DNA from 4 places in the Paenibacillus sp. F024 genome. Region 2 is predicted to be linked to each of the others. Evidence: riboswitches for the same ligand, from Rfam matches in the RefSeq annotation. Region 2 holds a riboswitch; each other region holds the start of a gene.
What was found. A riboswitch is a leader RNA that binds a small molecule or an ion and turns the genes downstream of it on or off. The one in region 2 is predicted to bind cyclic di-GMP.
Positions count from the first base shown of each region.

Region 1: linked by a shared signal. The riboswitch ahead of ACZYR9_RS23310 (methyl-accepting chemotaxis protein) and the one ahead of ACZYR9_RS27065 (methyl-accepting chemotaxis protein) in region 2 are both predicted to bind cyclic di-GMP.
Region 3: linked by a shared signal. The riboswitch ahead of ACZYR9_RS17250 (S-layer homology domain-containing protein) and the one ahead of ACZYR9_RS27065 (methyl-accepting chemotaxis protein) in region 2 are both predicted to bind cyclic di-GMP.
Region 4: linked by a shared signal. The riboswitch ahead of ACZYR9_RS22370 (S-layer homology domain-containing protein) and the one ahead of ACZYR9_RS27065 (methyl-accepting chemotaxis protein) in region 2 are both predicted to bind cyclic di-GMP.

Region 1 is NZ_JBVASZ010000035.1:23,655-27,116, forward strand. Features, by position in the region: gene ACZYR9_RS23290 (DUF423 domain-containing protein) at 1-20, shown strand, start outside; gene ACZYR9_RS23295 (EAL domain-containing protein) at 178-666, shown strand; gene ACZYR9_RS23300 (hypothetical protein) at 707-1,207, opposite strand; gene ACZYR9_RS23305 (hypothetical protein) at 1,366-1,500, shown strand; cyclic di-GMP riboswitch class I at 1,739-1,825, shown strand; gene ACZYR9_RS23310 (methyl-accepting chemotaxis protein) at 1,911-3,462, shown strand, end outside.
Region 2 is NZ_JBVASZ010000072.1:2,202-5,663, forward strand. Features, by position in the region: gene ACZYR9_RS27065 (methyl-accepting chemotaxis protein) at 1-1,242, opposite strand, end outside; purine riboswitch at 1,455-1,559, opposite strand; cyclic di-GMP riboswitch class I at 1,613-1,695, opposite strand; gene ACZYR9_RS27070 (MASE4 domain-containing protein) at 2,080-3,462, opposite strand, start outside.
Region 3 is NZ_JBVASZ010000016.1:96,909-100,370, reverse strand. Features, by position in the region: gene ACZYR9_RS17250 (S-layer homology domain-containing protein) at 1-1,493, opposite strand, end outside; cyclic di-GMP riboswitch class I at 1,582-1,665, opposite strand; gene ACZYR9_RS17245 (preprotein translocase subunit SecA) at 1,943-3,196, opposite strand; gene ACZYR9_RS17240 (solute symporter family protein) at 3,416-3,462, opposite strand, start outside.
Region 4 is NZ_JBVASZ010000031.1:20,886-24,347, reverse strand. Features, by position in the region: gene ACZYR9_RS22385 (ABC transporter ATP-binding protein) at 1-39, shown strand, start outside; gene ACZYR9_RS22380 (ABC transporter permease) at 32-826, shown strand; gene ACZYR9_RS22375 (ABC transporter permease) at 834-1,619, shown strand; cyclic di-GMP riboswitch class I at 1,862-1,957, shown strand; gene ACZYR9_RS22370 (S-layer homology domain-containing protein) at 2,007-3,462, shown strand, end outside.

The DNA.
Region 1 (3,462 bases), on a different contig from region 2:
AAAGTCCGTCCAAATCATGATGCTACACAGGGAAGATCGTCCGGTGCGCCGGGCGGTCTCTTTTTAAGTGCTCAAGTCTTCGTTTATGGTGCGAATGGTTTCCAGACCGTATGCAATGGATGAAGGTTGAAAAATGAATGTCGAATGAAGGAGGAAATTAGCGGATTTGTGTAGAAAATGATTTCCACCAAGCAGTTTATGCAGCACAATCTATACGCAAAAGTAAGCGAGGTGCTTCACGAAACCGGACTGGATCCTTCTTTTTTGGAGCTTGAGATCACGGAAAGCAGCGCGATGGATATTGACCACGCTGCGACACTCCTTCATGAACTGAAGAAACTCGGAGTGAAAATCAGTATTGATGATTGCAGAACGGGGTACAGCTCATTGAGCTATTTGAAAAAGCTGCCGATCCATAGGCTGAAGATCGATCGCTCCTTTGTCAGCGAATGTGTAACCAATCCGAACGATGCGGCGATTATAGCCTCCATTATGTCGATGACAAAACATTTGAACCTGCGCGTCAGCGCCGAAGGGGTGGAGACGGAAGAACAGCTGCACTTTTTGCGGAGCTATCAGTGCAATGAAGTTCAAGGCTATTTCTTCAGGCCTCCGGTCTCGGCCGAGAAGGCGTTCGGATTCATGAAGCCCCAGGGTGAAGCATAGAGATCTTACCGTCCTGCTGAACGGACGACGGTATGTCCTCTTAATGTATTTCATAATCGTCAATTTCATTGATTTTTATCAGATATACTTTCTTCTCGTCAACATGATAGACCGTCACGCTTTCGCTTGCCGCGTCTGTGCTAATAATTCGACAAGGCAAGCTGAGCTTAATGCCCTTGCCTTTGACGATAGATAGCCGGACCAGGGTATTGTTCTGCTGGAACGTCTTCATCTGCTCCCAAATCAGCCTGTGCGGGTCGTTTTCCGGGCGGTAAGGTTTATTTCCCTTGCCGTTTGGCATGTTCTCAGCCGGAGAAGTGTTTGTTTTGGCTGGTTCCTGCTTATTTTTGATTTTCGATTCGTTGAGAGCCAGCTCAATTTTTGTGCCCAATTCTATTCCCTGCTTAATTTGATAATCCTCAACCTGTGTCGTATTCAACAAATGCAGCAGCGTTTCCAAGGCACGCCCGTTGGTTTCATCCTCTATCATGATGTCGACGTTGAATAAAAACTTGCGCTTGGACGGATTGTCTCTCTCCATAGGCGACCCCTCTTTTTCGAAATACTTACTTTATACTATACCACTATTTTGTTATTTAAAGCAGTAGGTACCTAATGGATATACCGCTTTGGAATGGCACGCATGGGGCAGGACATACATATACTGACAGCATACGGTAGATAAGAGGAGTGCTTATCATGATGCGAATGGAACCGGTTGATCTGGGAGGCCGCACCGCTCTGGCGGTCGAGGTCAAGCTGCCCAAAACAACCCTGCTCGTTGTGACTACGGATAAAGGCTATATTATGTGCGGAGCAAATAAGTTAGCATAGCTTGGATTAGTCACGAGCTCATCGCCTAGGTTTCCGTGGGACAAGTATTCTCCATCTGTTATTATGTCCTGACTCCTTCTGATTTGTGATTAGAAAAACGTCAAAGTATTCCGTTATTGTGACCCGGATTGTGATCTTGGTTTGTTTAATGTTAAATAATGCATACAATGATTACCTGAATTGTATTTATTTTTTTTGCAACATCTGATATATTAGATATTAGGAAGGAAGTCCTACATCATGATAAAGGCAAATCCGTCGAAAGGCGGAGACGCAAAGCTACGGGTCTAACGCTTGAATAAGCTATGATCGCCGGGTTACCGAATATAGTTAACCGCTAGCAAGGTGGCTATTTCATTAGGAAATAGTCATTTTTTTAATAATGAAAATACAGAAAGAGGATGTTATTTATGAAACTTAAGGTTGGTAAAAGGCTGTCGATGAAATTTACTGTGGGCAAAAAGCTGATTGGCGGATTCCTGAGTGTATCCATGCTTCTTGGAATAATCAGCTTTATTTCGTATTACAACATCAAGAAGGTAGAACAATCGTTTTCTGATTTGGTTGATCGTAATGCAGCGATATTGGCAAATGCAAAGGATATTCAATTCCATGCTTCACAGCAAATCGCCGGTATGAGAGGGGTTTTATTGCATGAGCAAGGTTCGGAAGAGATCGTACAGACGGCTATTAACGAAATGAATGAAGAAATAAAGGCTACATACGAATTGGTTCAAAGCCCGTCACTTATGGAAGCGCTACAAAAGCTTCAAATATTTAATGCCGAATTCAAAACCAATTCAGATGCGGTCATTAATTTGAACAAAACCAATCCGGCTGAAGCGAATCGGCATTCCGTACAAGTCTTATTTCCTTTGGCGAGAGAAATGAGAGACATTTCCAACCAAATTGCTGCCGATCAGGCTAAAATGATGGAGGATGCGAGTCGTGCGAACATGAATTTGGTTGGTTCGGTGCTCACAACGGTCATTGTCTTGAGCAGTTTTACTTTCGTCTTGGCTATTGCCATCGGTTTAATCATTTCCCGAATGATTACGAGACCTATTCTCGCTATAGCTGACGGTGCTCAAAAAATTTCAAACGGCATCCTGACAGAAGGTGATCTTAGAGTGAAAAACCGTGATGAAATTGGCGATCTGGCGATTTCCTTCAATCAGATGAAAAAAAATCTTCGTCATTTGATTGGTGAAGTAGGAATGAATTCCGAGCAGGTAGCAGCTACTTCGCAAGAATTATCTGCGAGTGCTGAGCAAACGAGTAAAGCAACGGAACAAATTTCAATGGCCATTCAAGAAGTGGCCTTAGGGTCGGAAAAGCAAGTTCACAGCGCCACAACAGCCAATGAGGCGGCGGTTGAAATTTCTAGAGGGATGAACCAGGCAGCCATGTCTATTCAATCTGTAGCTGATTTAACGTTGACTGCCAGCGAGAAAGCGAATGCCGGTAATGAAGTGGTGTCCCAGGCCGTGGAGCAAATGAACAGTATGCAGCAGTCTGCCGGACGCACGGCGGAGGTTATTCATTCCCTTGGTGAAAAATCAAGGGAAATCGGTCAAATCGTACAGATGATTACGGAAATAGCAAATCAAACGAATCTACTGGCTTTAAATGCTGCAATAGAGGCCGCGCGGGCGGGGGAGCATGGACGAGGGTTCGCTGTGGTAGCTGATGAAGTAAGGAAATTAGCGGAACAATCCGGTGACGCGGCGGGCCAAATTCGAGGTCTGATCGGGGAGATTCAAAACGAAGCAGAGAAAGCTGTACTATCGATGAATGAAGGCGCATCCATCATCAAAGAGGGCATTCACATGGTTAATCTAAGCGGTGATTCTTTCAGGGACATTGTTCAGGCGATCGAACAGGTCGTAGCCGAATCTCAAGAGGTGTCTGCAATCATTGAACAAGTGAATTCGAGTTCGCAAAACATGACGCAAATGATGG
Region 2 (3,462 bases):
GCTGCGCTCAGCCAATTTGCGCACTTCATCCGCAACCACGGCAAACCCCCGACCCTGGTCTCCGGCGCGTGCGGCCTCAATCGCCGCGTTCAAAGCCAGAAGATTGGTCTGCTCTGCAATGTCGTCAATGACATCAATAATTTCCCCAATTTTATTCGAATCATCTTCGAGACGCGACATCTGCTGATTCACCAGCTGCATCCCTTCAATTGAAGTACGAACCACTTGGCCGCCTTCCTGCGCAATTCCCACCGTGCTGTTGGACAATTCGGATGCCTGCTCCGCAGCCCGAGCCACAGCGTTAATGGCGTTAGACAATTCTTTGAATAATTCGTTCATCGTTTGAGTATCTTTGGCCTGACTCGTGGTCCCGCCGGCAATCTCCTCGGTCGTCGCCGATATTTGCTGGGATGCGGCTGCAACGCTTTCCGCCGAAGTCATGATCCCGCCGACGGTCGTTCTTAAGCTCAACACCATTTTATTGATCGATTCCGCCAACAGCCCTATCTCGTCTTTCGTATGGATATCCGACGTTTCTCTAAGATCGCCTCCCGCTACTCTTTCAACTAAACCCACCACACGGTTCAAAGGTCGCGCGATCATTTGAGAGATGAAATAACCGAAGCCAATACTTATAAGCAGTGAGACAAGGATAATCGCAAGTGTAATCGTTCGGGAGTTTGCGTAGGTAGCATTGGCTTCCACATTGGCCCTTTCCGCTATCCTGACATTATGGATAATTAAATCCTGCAATATATTTTCCGCTTGGTCACCGGCTTTTCTAAACTCGGGAGCAGTTCTTAAATATTCTTGAACATCACCGGCATGAGCGGATTGTATCGCGTGATCCAATAAGTTATTGTAGGCCTGCCATGCGGGATCAAATTTCTTAAATATTTCCTCCGCTTGTGGGTCCAACCCGGTTTTGCTGTACTTATCGATATTTGCGTCAATTTGTGTTATTAGCTCATTGATCGTTTGTTCATAATTTTTTTTAGCCTCGGGTGTATTCGCAACAAAGTTCATATCCCGGATATTTACTCTAATGCGTTGATATAAAATTTGTGAAGCCGAAAGATCATGGATCGGTATTAGACGATCATTGTATGTGGTCGTGATCTCGTCATTCAATTTACCCATGTTATTTAAACCAAACCATCCGACAAATATTAAAATGATTCCAATCAACACAAATGCTGAAATTAATTTCACCGACGTTCTTAAATTATAAAACCACTTCAAAATAAGTGACCCCTTTTCCAATAAGTACTGTTTTAATCCATTGTGCTCGACGCTTATCGCGTTTCCCCCCCTGAAATCCGATTCCGCCAGTGATGTCCCTCTATTAAAAATAAAAAACCCGATAATCCGTTCCCGCTCAGGAGAAATCAATTCATCGAGTAAACACCAGAAGACATACGTAATGTTAAGAAAGCTTGTCCTATTTAAACAAACTGCGCAAGTTATCCCCTCGTAGTCCAGCCATTTCCGGCGGCCGGGTAGAGACCATGCAGGCCGATGATTCCTGCAGTTATACGAGTTTTTCTAAATGGTTCATGGCTTGTAATGAAAATGGACACAAAAAAGGACCCCAAAGGGCCCAGTTCTACCCATTGGCAACCCGGCTGTCATAGCTTTCGCCTTAGACCCGTGGCTTTGCGCCCTTATCTTTCAATAAGTTTGCCTTTATCAACTTGTATGAAAATAGAATCATAAACGAAGAACAAAAAATAGGCACTAAATACCATGTCCAAAGTTACACGTTATCATAATAAATGTCAATAAACTATAGTATCTTGTTGAAAAATGTACAAAAATTTCATGGCTATTTCGGGAACAATGATTTGCCATGAACCGGATTCCATGGCATTCACAACTCCGGTGAATGTACTGTTTTTAGGTGCATTAATATCGACTAATGACTTGACCCTTATTTTTTTATATCTATGATAGTCCTACTAGATTTTTATACAGGTAGACAAGTCGCTGACCACAACGTTTTCTTGAGGACAACATCCTTTAAAATACAAAAAAATGGTAATGACTCTCAAAAAGCCATTACCCCTATGTTCGAACGTTCTAACCTGACCCGCCATTGCGCTGCTCCACTGCATGATCGAATTCGATTTCCGGGAGCACTACGGTAAAGACAGAGCCTTTGCCATGTTCTGATTCAAAGACGAGCTTCCCGTTATGCGCTTCCACGATTTCCTTTACAATCGATAGCCCTAATCCCGTGCCTCCGATTTTGCGTCTATCGCTATTATCCACCCTATAAAACTTGGAAAAAAGCTTATCCTTCGATTCTTCCGGTATACCGAGGCCATAGTCTCTCACCTCTATAAATACCTGCTCGTGGACTGTACTTAATTGGATATCGATTTTGTCTCTCCCCGGGGAGTATTTGATGGCGTTGCTGATTAAATTATCAAATACTTGGTGAAGCCGGTCTTGATCCCCGAGAATCCAAACAGGAGCCTCGATAACCGACAGCTCGATTTGAAAGCCGCTGTTCCCCTGCCAACGCTGTACAATGTCGTTTAGGAAGAGCCTTAAATCCATCGGTTCAAATTCAAATGTCTGCTTGCCCGATTCTATCCGCTGAATATCCAGGAAATCGTTAATCAGAACAGAAAGACGGGTCGTTTCCTTATGTACCGTCGTTAAATATTTTCTCTGACGTTCGGGCTGCAGCTCCCGGCTCAGCATCAGTTCAACAAACCCCAATATGCTTGTGAGCGGAGTCCGCAGCTCATGGGATACCACACTGACAAATTCATTTTTGATCTGCTCAATTTTCTCTTCCTCCGTCCGATCGCGGAAAACAAAAATGTACACTCTTTTATAGGAGCTTGACCCAGACTCATGTGTTGCGAGCACGTACACTTCAAAGTGCCTCATCTTTTGTCCCGATTCCAGAAGCAGCCGCTCCTTAAACTCCTTATCCGGACGCTGCAGCCATTCGATGATCTTGGCCTCAATCAGGGGTCTGTTCGTCTTAAGAAGCTCGTTCATGCGCGTATTCGCAAATATGATTCCTGCAGAAGCATCATACAGCATTTTGCCTTCCTGAACGGTTTCCATGATGTGTTGGATATGCGTTTTTTCCTGTGTCAGCTGCAGGTTTAAATCGATCAGTTCCGATGCCTGCTTCATTCGCTGCTCATTGGTTGCAGCCGCTAAAGAATAAAGGCTTCTTAGCTCATACAGCATGGTGCCCAATACAATCCCCGCCGAAAAGAAGCTTGTCAGCCGCGCCACATACCATCCTGAGCTGTACCTGGCTCCGGCAAACAGAGTCAACGTCACGTCGACCAGAAATGCGAAGACCGCAACATTCAGCCATAATGTGAGTACGGTTTTCCCGCGCTTTACCCAAAACAAGGCGGCACAGGCTGCTGCGTTCAACAGCCAGACCGAGGGACCTACACCCGATGTAATAAGAATATTGAAGTTGCCCTG
Region 3 (3,462 bases), on a different contig from region 2:
TTCGCTTCTTTTTCCGGCCGCTGTCCCTTGTCTTCATTGCCTCTATTCTCTCTATTGTCTCTTTCTCTATTCTCTCTATTGTCTCTTTCTCTATTCTCTCTATTGTCTCTTTCTCTATTCTCTCTATTGTCTTTACGGGACTTCTCTTCTTTGTCGGACTTTTTCTCAGACTTCTCCTCTTCGTGTTCCCATTCTACTTCAACTTTACTGCCGTTAGCGAACTTAATTTCGATTTCCAGCTCTTTTACCTCGCTGGACTCGGTCTCCAACGCTGCTAATACTTGATTGACGATCTCTTCCTTCGTCATTTGAGGCGTAAGCCCAGCCTGCTTAAGGACATCATCTGCGGTTTGAACCGCTTCGTCACCCTTTTGCTTTTCCTTGCCTTTTTCACCTTTGGTTTTCTTTTCAACCTCGGCACGGATCTGGCCATCCTTATTCTTATACTTTAATTCGATCTCACTGCCGTTCTTAAACTCGATTTCCACATTAAACCCATTGATTCCAGCTGTCTTTTCATCGACCTTTTCTTTGTTGATGAAGCTTGCCTCCAACACAACGTCATTCTCAACAGTCAGAGACACCACATCACCTACAAGCAGCTGGGATGCCGGAATAAAACGCTGGTTGTACGCAACGGCCAGGTCCGGCGAAATGCTATAGGTGAACGAATCTTGATTAAAGGTTTGAACCGTTATCGACCCATACGTGCCGGAATAGACGCTGTCCGTCACATTACGGTCGAAATTCAAGGCCGTGATGGTTCCTTTGACGGTAATCGCTCCGGATTGCTCCAGCAAGTTGTCATTGGTTCTTACAAGCAGCGCAGCCATCTCCGCGCGTGTAACGTTATTATTGGGCTTGAACGTTTCATCCGGGTAACCGCTGACAATACCCTGCTGAACGGCTACGTTTACATATCCGACCGCTCCGGCAGGAACATCTCCGGCATCTTTGAAATCCGGCACGGCCGTCATTTGGCTGAGAGCCTCTTTTTGCAGCCCAAGAGCTTTTACCAGCAGGCCTGCTACCCAAACTCGGCTGGCCGGCGTACTCGGTTGAAGCTGGTCTTCCGCAGTATCAAAAAGTCCCTGTTCCAAAGCAACGATGATGTACCCTTTGGCCCAGCTGTAGTTATTGTCGATAACCGATGCGTCTTTAAAATGCAGCTTGCTGTCGCCCGGCTTCGCTTTAGCCTGCTCCTCCAATCCCATGAGCCGTACAGCCGTAACCACGGCTTCTACTCGACTGACAGGCTGATTAGGACGGAAGCTGCCGTCTTCATACCCGGACAATACATTTTTGGATTTCATCTTCCCAATCGATTCGGTTGCCCAAGCCGCTTGTTCCGAGTCATTAAAATCAAGGTCTAACGTGGTGCGGCCCGTATTGGATTCCGCCCCTTCGGATTGGGCAGCCAACCCCGGCCCCGCCAAACTGAATACCAGCAATAAAGTCATGAATACATGCATTGCATAACGAAACTTTCTCATCATACGCCTCCTTTTGAATAGAAACCTTTAAAAACACAAAAAAGCTTATCTTTTCCAGCGCAAAGATAAGCCTGTGTTTTAAGCTTCTCTTGGCAACTGGCTGGCATAGTTTAAAACCTTAGCCCCTTTAGCTTTGCGTCATCACCTTTCGATGATTTTGCCTTTATCAAGTTTTATTAACAATAAAGAAAGTATACAATTTCAGCGGAGCTGAACACTTTCTTTATCTCAAGAAAACCTGCCTATGAATCACGGTCGCTCATCCATGAATGGCTTCGTTAAAGGTTTTCTTATAAAAGCAGCTTCTAGCTAATTATATCAGAATTCCGTAATTTGACAACTAACGACATTTTTTCTGCAGCGCGCTGACTTAGCCCGTATGCAAAAAGCCGTCCCCGCAGGCCCGGCTTTGGCATACTATTTTTAACGCGAATGAAGTTACCGCTGCATTAACCTTGCCGCGCTTGATTTATCCAGTATCGGCTCACTTGCAGTTCCGTGTCACTGCGGCGGGTGACGGGCAGGTGGGACGGAACCGTAACCACTTCCAGATCATACATACCCCTCAGCTCCTCCGCCTTTGTTTTCATCATTTCTATTACGCCTATAATTTGCTTGTATAAACCAAGCAGCTTCTGGACAGTCATTGCGGCCTGATTCCCTTCGCTCAAGGGAATATGTTCCTTTGCCTCAATCGCCTGCCTCAGGCCGTCATTGAATTGCCGGCCTTCTATTATGCGTCCCGTAAGAGGATCTATGAAATGGATCCGGTCGTCCGCTACAATATAATCTACGTCACGCTGCATCAGTACCTTGGCTTGAAGGCTTACCAATAAATAATGATAGACTGTCGTATGGTCGAGCTCATACAGGCTATTGTCCTTCAAAGCCGCTTCGATTTTCTTAGCTTTCGATGGGGTAAACATCACTTGTTTGGATTGGCGGTCCACTTCATAATCGCTTACTTCCTGCATTCCCCGTACAAATTTCTCACAAACAGAGTACAGTTTAGGCGCTGCTTTCACTGGATCCGAGATCATGAGCGGGGTTCGCGCTTCATCAATCAATATACGGTCCATTTCATCCAAGACGGCATAGGCAAACCCTCTTTGAATCCGCTGTTCCGGATGCAGTATCCTCTGATCGCGCAAGCAGTCTAACCCAAACTCCGTATAGGTCCCGTAGGTAATATCCTGTTGGTAGGCCGCTTTCTTCGCTTGAGCCTTCAACCCGGCAAGATTTAGCCCTACGGATAAGCCAAGAAGTTGAAATACTTTACCCATTTGCTCGTGTTCGCGTTTCGCTAAATATTCATTCACCGTGTACATATGTACACCATGATCCTGTAAACCAAACCAATAGGCCGGGAGCAGATGAACGATCGTTTTTCCTTCTCCTATCATCATCTTGGGAATTTTCCCTTCGCATAATAACCAGCCTCCAATCAACTGAGCGTCATACATCGTGATCCCAAACACTCTTCTTACAGCTTCCTTCACTAAAGCAAATGCCAGAAAAAGAGAATCCTGACGATCCTCACCTTGACGTATTCTTCTCCGCAGTTCAATGCTTACTTTATTCAAATCACTATCATGTTTAATCCGTTGGACGTATTTGTCGATTTGGGGCAGGATCGTCTTCCGGATTTTCTTGATTTCTTGATCATCTCTTTGGGCTATCCATTCCTTAATCTTAGACAGCATGCATTCCTCTCCTCTCTTAATGAGGAATGTTGGAGTAATTGAATTCTTTCTCATAGGTAGTAAATACGAGAGCTAAATTCATTAACCGTCCGTTGCCCTCCAGATTGGATGCGTACTCCAAAAAGCTTTCGTGGACAAAAAACAGGGAGCCACCGTCCGGATGGAGGCGGCCCCCTGTTTTATCAAGCTTAAAAATACGGACTCAAAGCATTCTAATCCTTATTTGGCCTGAGCCAAATCCTGTATTCCCGTGTTCGCTTTGACTA
Region 4 (3,462 bases), on a different contig from region 2:
GAAGAGCCTGATGAACGGGAAGTGACCCTGCATGTCTAGCGCTTATTTGGATATCATCCGCATCCGATTTCTGATGATGCTTGCTTACCGGGTCAATTATTACAGCGGAATTATCATTTATGCACTCAATATTGGCGCATACTACTTTCTATGGAAGGCGATTTACGGATCGAAGGAGCTGCTCGGCGGTATGACCGTCACCCAGATGACCACTTATGTGGCTGTTTCCTGGATGGCGCGGGCGTTTTATTTTAATAACCTGGACAGAGAAATCGCCAATGAAATCAAAGACGGCAGTGTGGCCATTCAGTTCATCCGTCCTTACAACTATATTATTGTCAAAATGATGCAGGGCCTCGGCGAAGGCTTATTTCGTCTGCTGTTGTTTTCCGTACCGGGAATGGCGATCGTTTCTTTTTTGTTTCCCGTCAGTTTGCCGACGGATCCGCAGGTTTGGCTCGTGTTTATGGTCATGCTGTTCTTCAGCTTTTTGATCAATTCACAAATTAATATTATTACCGGCTTATTTGCTTTTTTTCTTGAAAACAATGAAGGCTTGATGCGCATGAAACGGGTGGCCGTCGACTTATTCTCCGGCCTGGTGGTGCCGATTTCGTTCTTCCCCGGGTGGGCCGAAGGGCTGATGAAGTTTCTTCCTTTTCCCGCCATTACGTATTTGCCTGGCTCCGTCTTTACAGGAAAGGTAACCGGAACGGCGGTGTACGGAGTGTTCGGCACCCAGCTCCTGTGGTTCCTGCTGCTGATTATCCCGCTTTTTGTACTCTGGCGCAGCGCGCGGTCGCGCCTGTTCGTGCAGGGAGGTTGAGGAACATATGTTTTATGCGGGACTTTTGATCAATTATTTGAAAAACTACATGAAAACGAGGCTGACCTACCGTTCCGATTTTTGGATGGAGGTCGTATCGGACCTGCTGTTTAACGGTTTGAATCTTTTCTTCATTCTGGTCGTATTCCAGCATACGGCTGCGATCGGTGAATGGAACCAGCATCAAATTTTGTTTATTTACGGTTATTTTATGGTGCCTTACGGCCTGTTTATTACCTTTTTCAATCTGTGGGGCTTCAGCGAGCGGTATATTGTCAAAGGGGAGATGGACCGGATTCTGACGCGGCCGGCGCACAATCTCGTGCAGCTGATGCTGGAAAATATGGATCCGTCGTCCTTGTTCAGCGCATTGACCGGCATGATCATTATGGGCTATTCCTGGAGCCGGCTTGATCTCGGGCTGATGTGGTATGATCCGTTCGTATTTATTCTGTTGGTTGCCGGTTCGATGATGATCTATGGGGGAATCTATATCTTCTTTACTTCGCTGTCGTTTTTTTCGGATTCGCCGACCGGCATTACGCCGATGCTGTGGAATTTGCAAAACTACGGCCGATATCCGATGACCATCTACAACCGGCTGATCAATATTATGCTGACCTGGGTGCTTCCGTTCGGGTTTGTAGGCTTTTACCCTGCGGCGTACTTTTTGGACCGGGCCAATTGGGGTTCGTTCGCATTGCTGACGCCGTTGGTAGGAGCGGTCTTCCTGACCCTCGGGCTGACGGTATGGAATTACGGAGTAAAGAGGTACCGCGGAGCGGGATCGTAACGGATAATCTTAAGAAAAGCATAGCATGAAAAAAAGCACGGAATCGCGCTGGCTGCGCGATTCCGTGCTTTTTTAATATTCAATGGGAAATCTTTAAGGACTACCTTTGGAAAGAAGTATGATGCGATACCCTTTATTCACTTTCTGTGAAATTTTACACAAAATGACAAAAAAACTCTTGGTTCTTAGTTATTTAGCCCCTATAGTAGTATTTAGAAGAAAAAAATACAGCTGCCAATAAGCTGGATAAAAGGCAAATCCGTTCGAAAGTCGGAGACGCAAAGCCACGGGTCTAATCCATCGGTACTAAACGGTGGAATGATAGCCGGGCCGCTCGGTTGGGGTGCTGTATTTTTTTGTTTGTTGAGGTAAAGGGGGAAAGACAGAGTGAAAAGCAAATTACTGCAGTTTGCAAGAAACGCCATGCTGATCGGTTGGGCTGCTGCAGCCGTCATGGCTGTCGCAACACCTGCGGCATGGGCTGCGCAGTATAGTCAGTCAGAGGGACTGCCGGCTTTCGCAGGACTGCCGGATAACAGCGGACTCGTTTATATTAACGGTGATTCTATGGTTTGGTATGAGCCGGATGGGGAAGGCAACAGACAAATCCATATGGCTAACCTGTCTACAGGGCAAACAAAGACGATCACCAACACGCCTACCCGGAAGGACAATCCTGTCATATACGGTAATACGGTTGTTTGGCTCGACAAGCTAGGCTTGCCTGATCCTGCCAGTTATTGGTGGAATGTATTCAAATACGATTTGACTACCGGAGAACGGCAGCGAATTAATTTCTCGTTGGGTATGATGTCACATCCGGCTATTCATGGTAATGATGTCGTTTGGCATAACAATGAGACGTCGGAGATGCTGCATTACGATCTGTCCACAGCAAAAGAAACAAGTCTTGGCAAGGGGCGGGAACATGTGGTTTTTGAAGGCCAGGTCTTGTATAAAAATTCGGACAGCGGGTTGGATATGTTGACCCTTGCAACCGGTGAGATTCGCCCGCTTGTGAAGCTGCCTAAAGATCATTATGTGGACCGCTTCGTATTTAACGGCAATACCGTGCTGTGGAGACAGATGAATAAACAATTAAAGACCAAGATGGCGATGCTCCGTTTGGATAATGCGGCCTTCAGTCCAAGGAGCTTAACTGATTATGAGACCAAGGAATTCAGCGATACCTATTTGACCATCGGCAAAACGATGGGAGCTTGGATTGAGGAACGTGATGGGAAAGCTGTGATGATTGGCGTTAACTTAAAAACCGGCGAAACATTCACAGTAGCACGACAGCCTGGAGAAACGGTGTACCCTTTTTGGGGCGATCAGTTTCTTGCAGGTAAGGACAATAAGTTAATCATGCGAACGTTCATCAGGCAAAATACAGGACAAAGCCGTTCCTTTGCAGGTTCCATTGAACCAGTTGGCGCCATAATCGGCCCCAATGGAGGCGAAGTGCTTTCAACCGATGGCAGTGCGAAGCTGAGCGTCCTGGCCGGCGCCCTTGACCGTGATACGAGGATAACCTTGGGTATGCCGCAGGATGCGGCAGGCATGCAAGCCAAAGGAATGCCGGCTGCCGGGCAGTTGATCGCGGGACCGGTTGAACTGACAGTGCCGCAGTCTTTTAAAGTTCCGGCTACACTGGAGATGCAGTATGACGGTGACTTGCTTTCGGAAAGCAAACAGCGAAAACTCGGTCTGTATCAGTATGATACGGCATTAGAGCGTTGGGGCTTCATTAGCGGAAACATGTCTGCAGGCAAGTTCGCCGTGAATGGCCCTATAACAAGCGCAGGTACATATGCCGTTATACTGAACGATGTAGCATTTG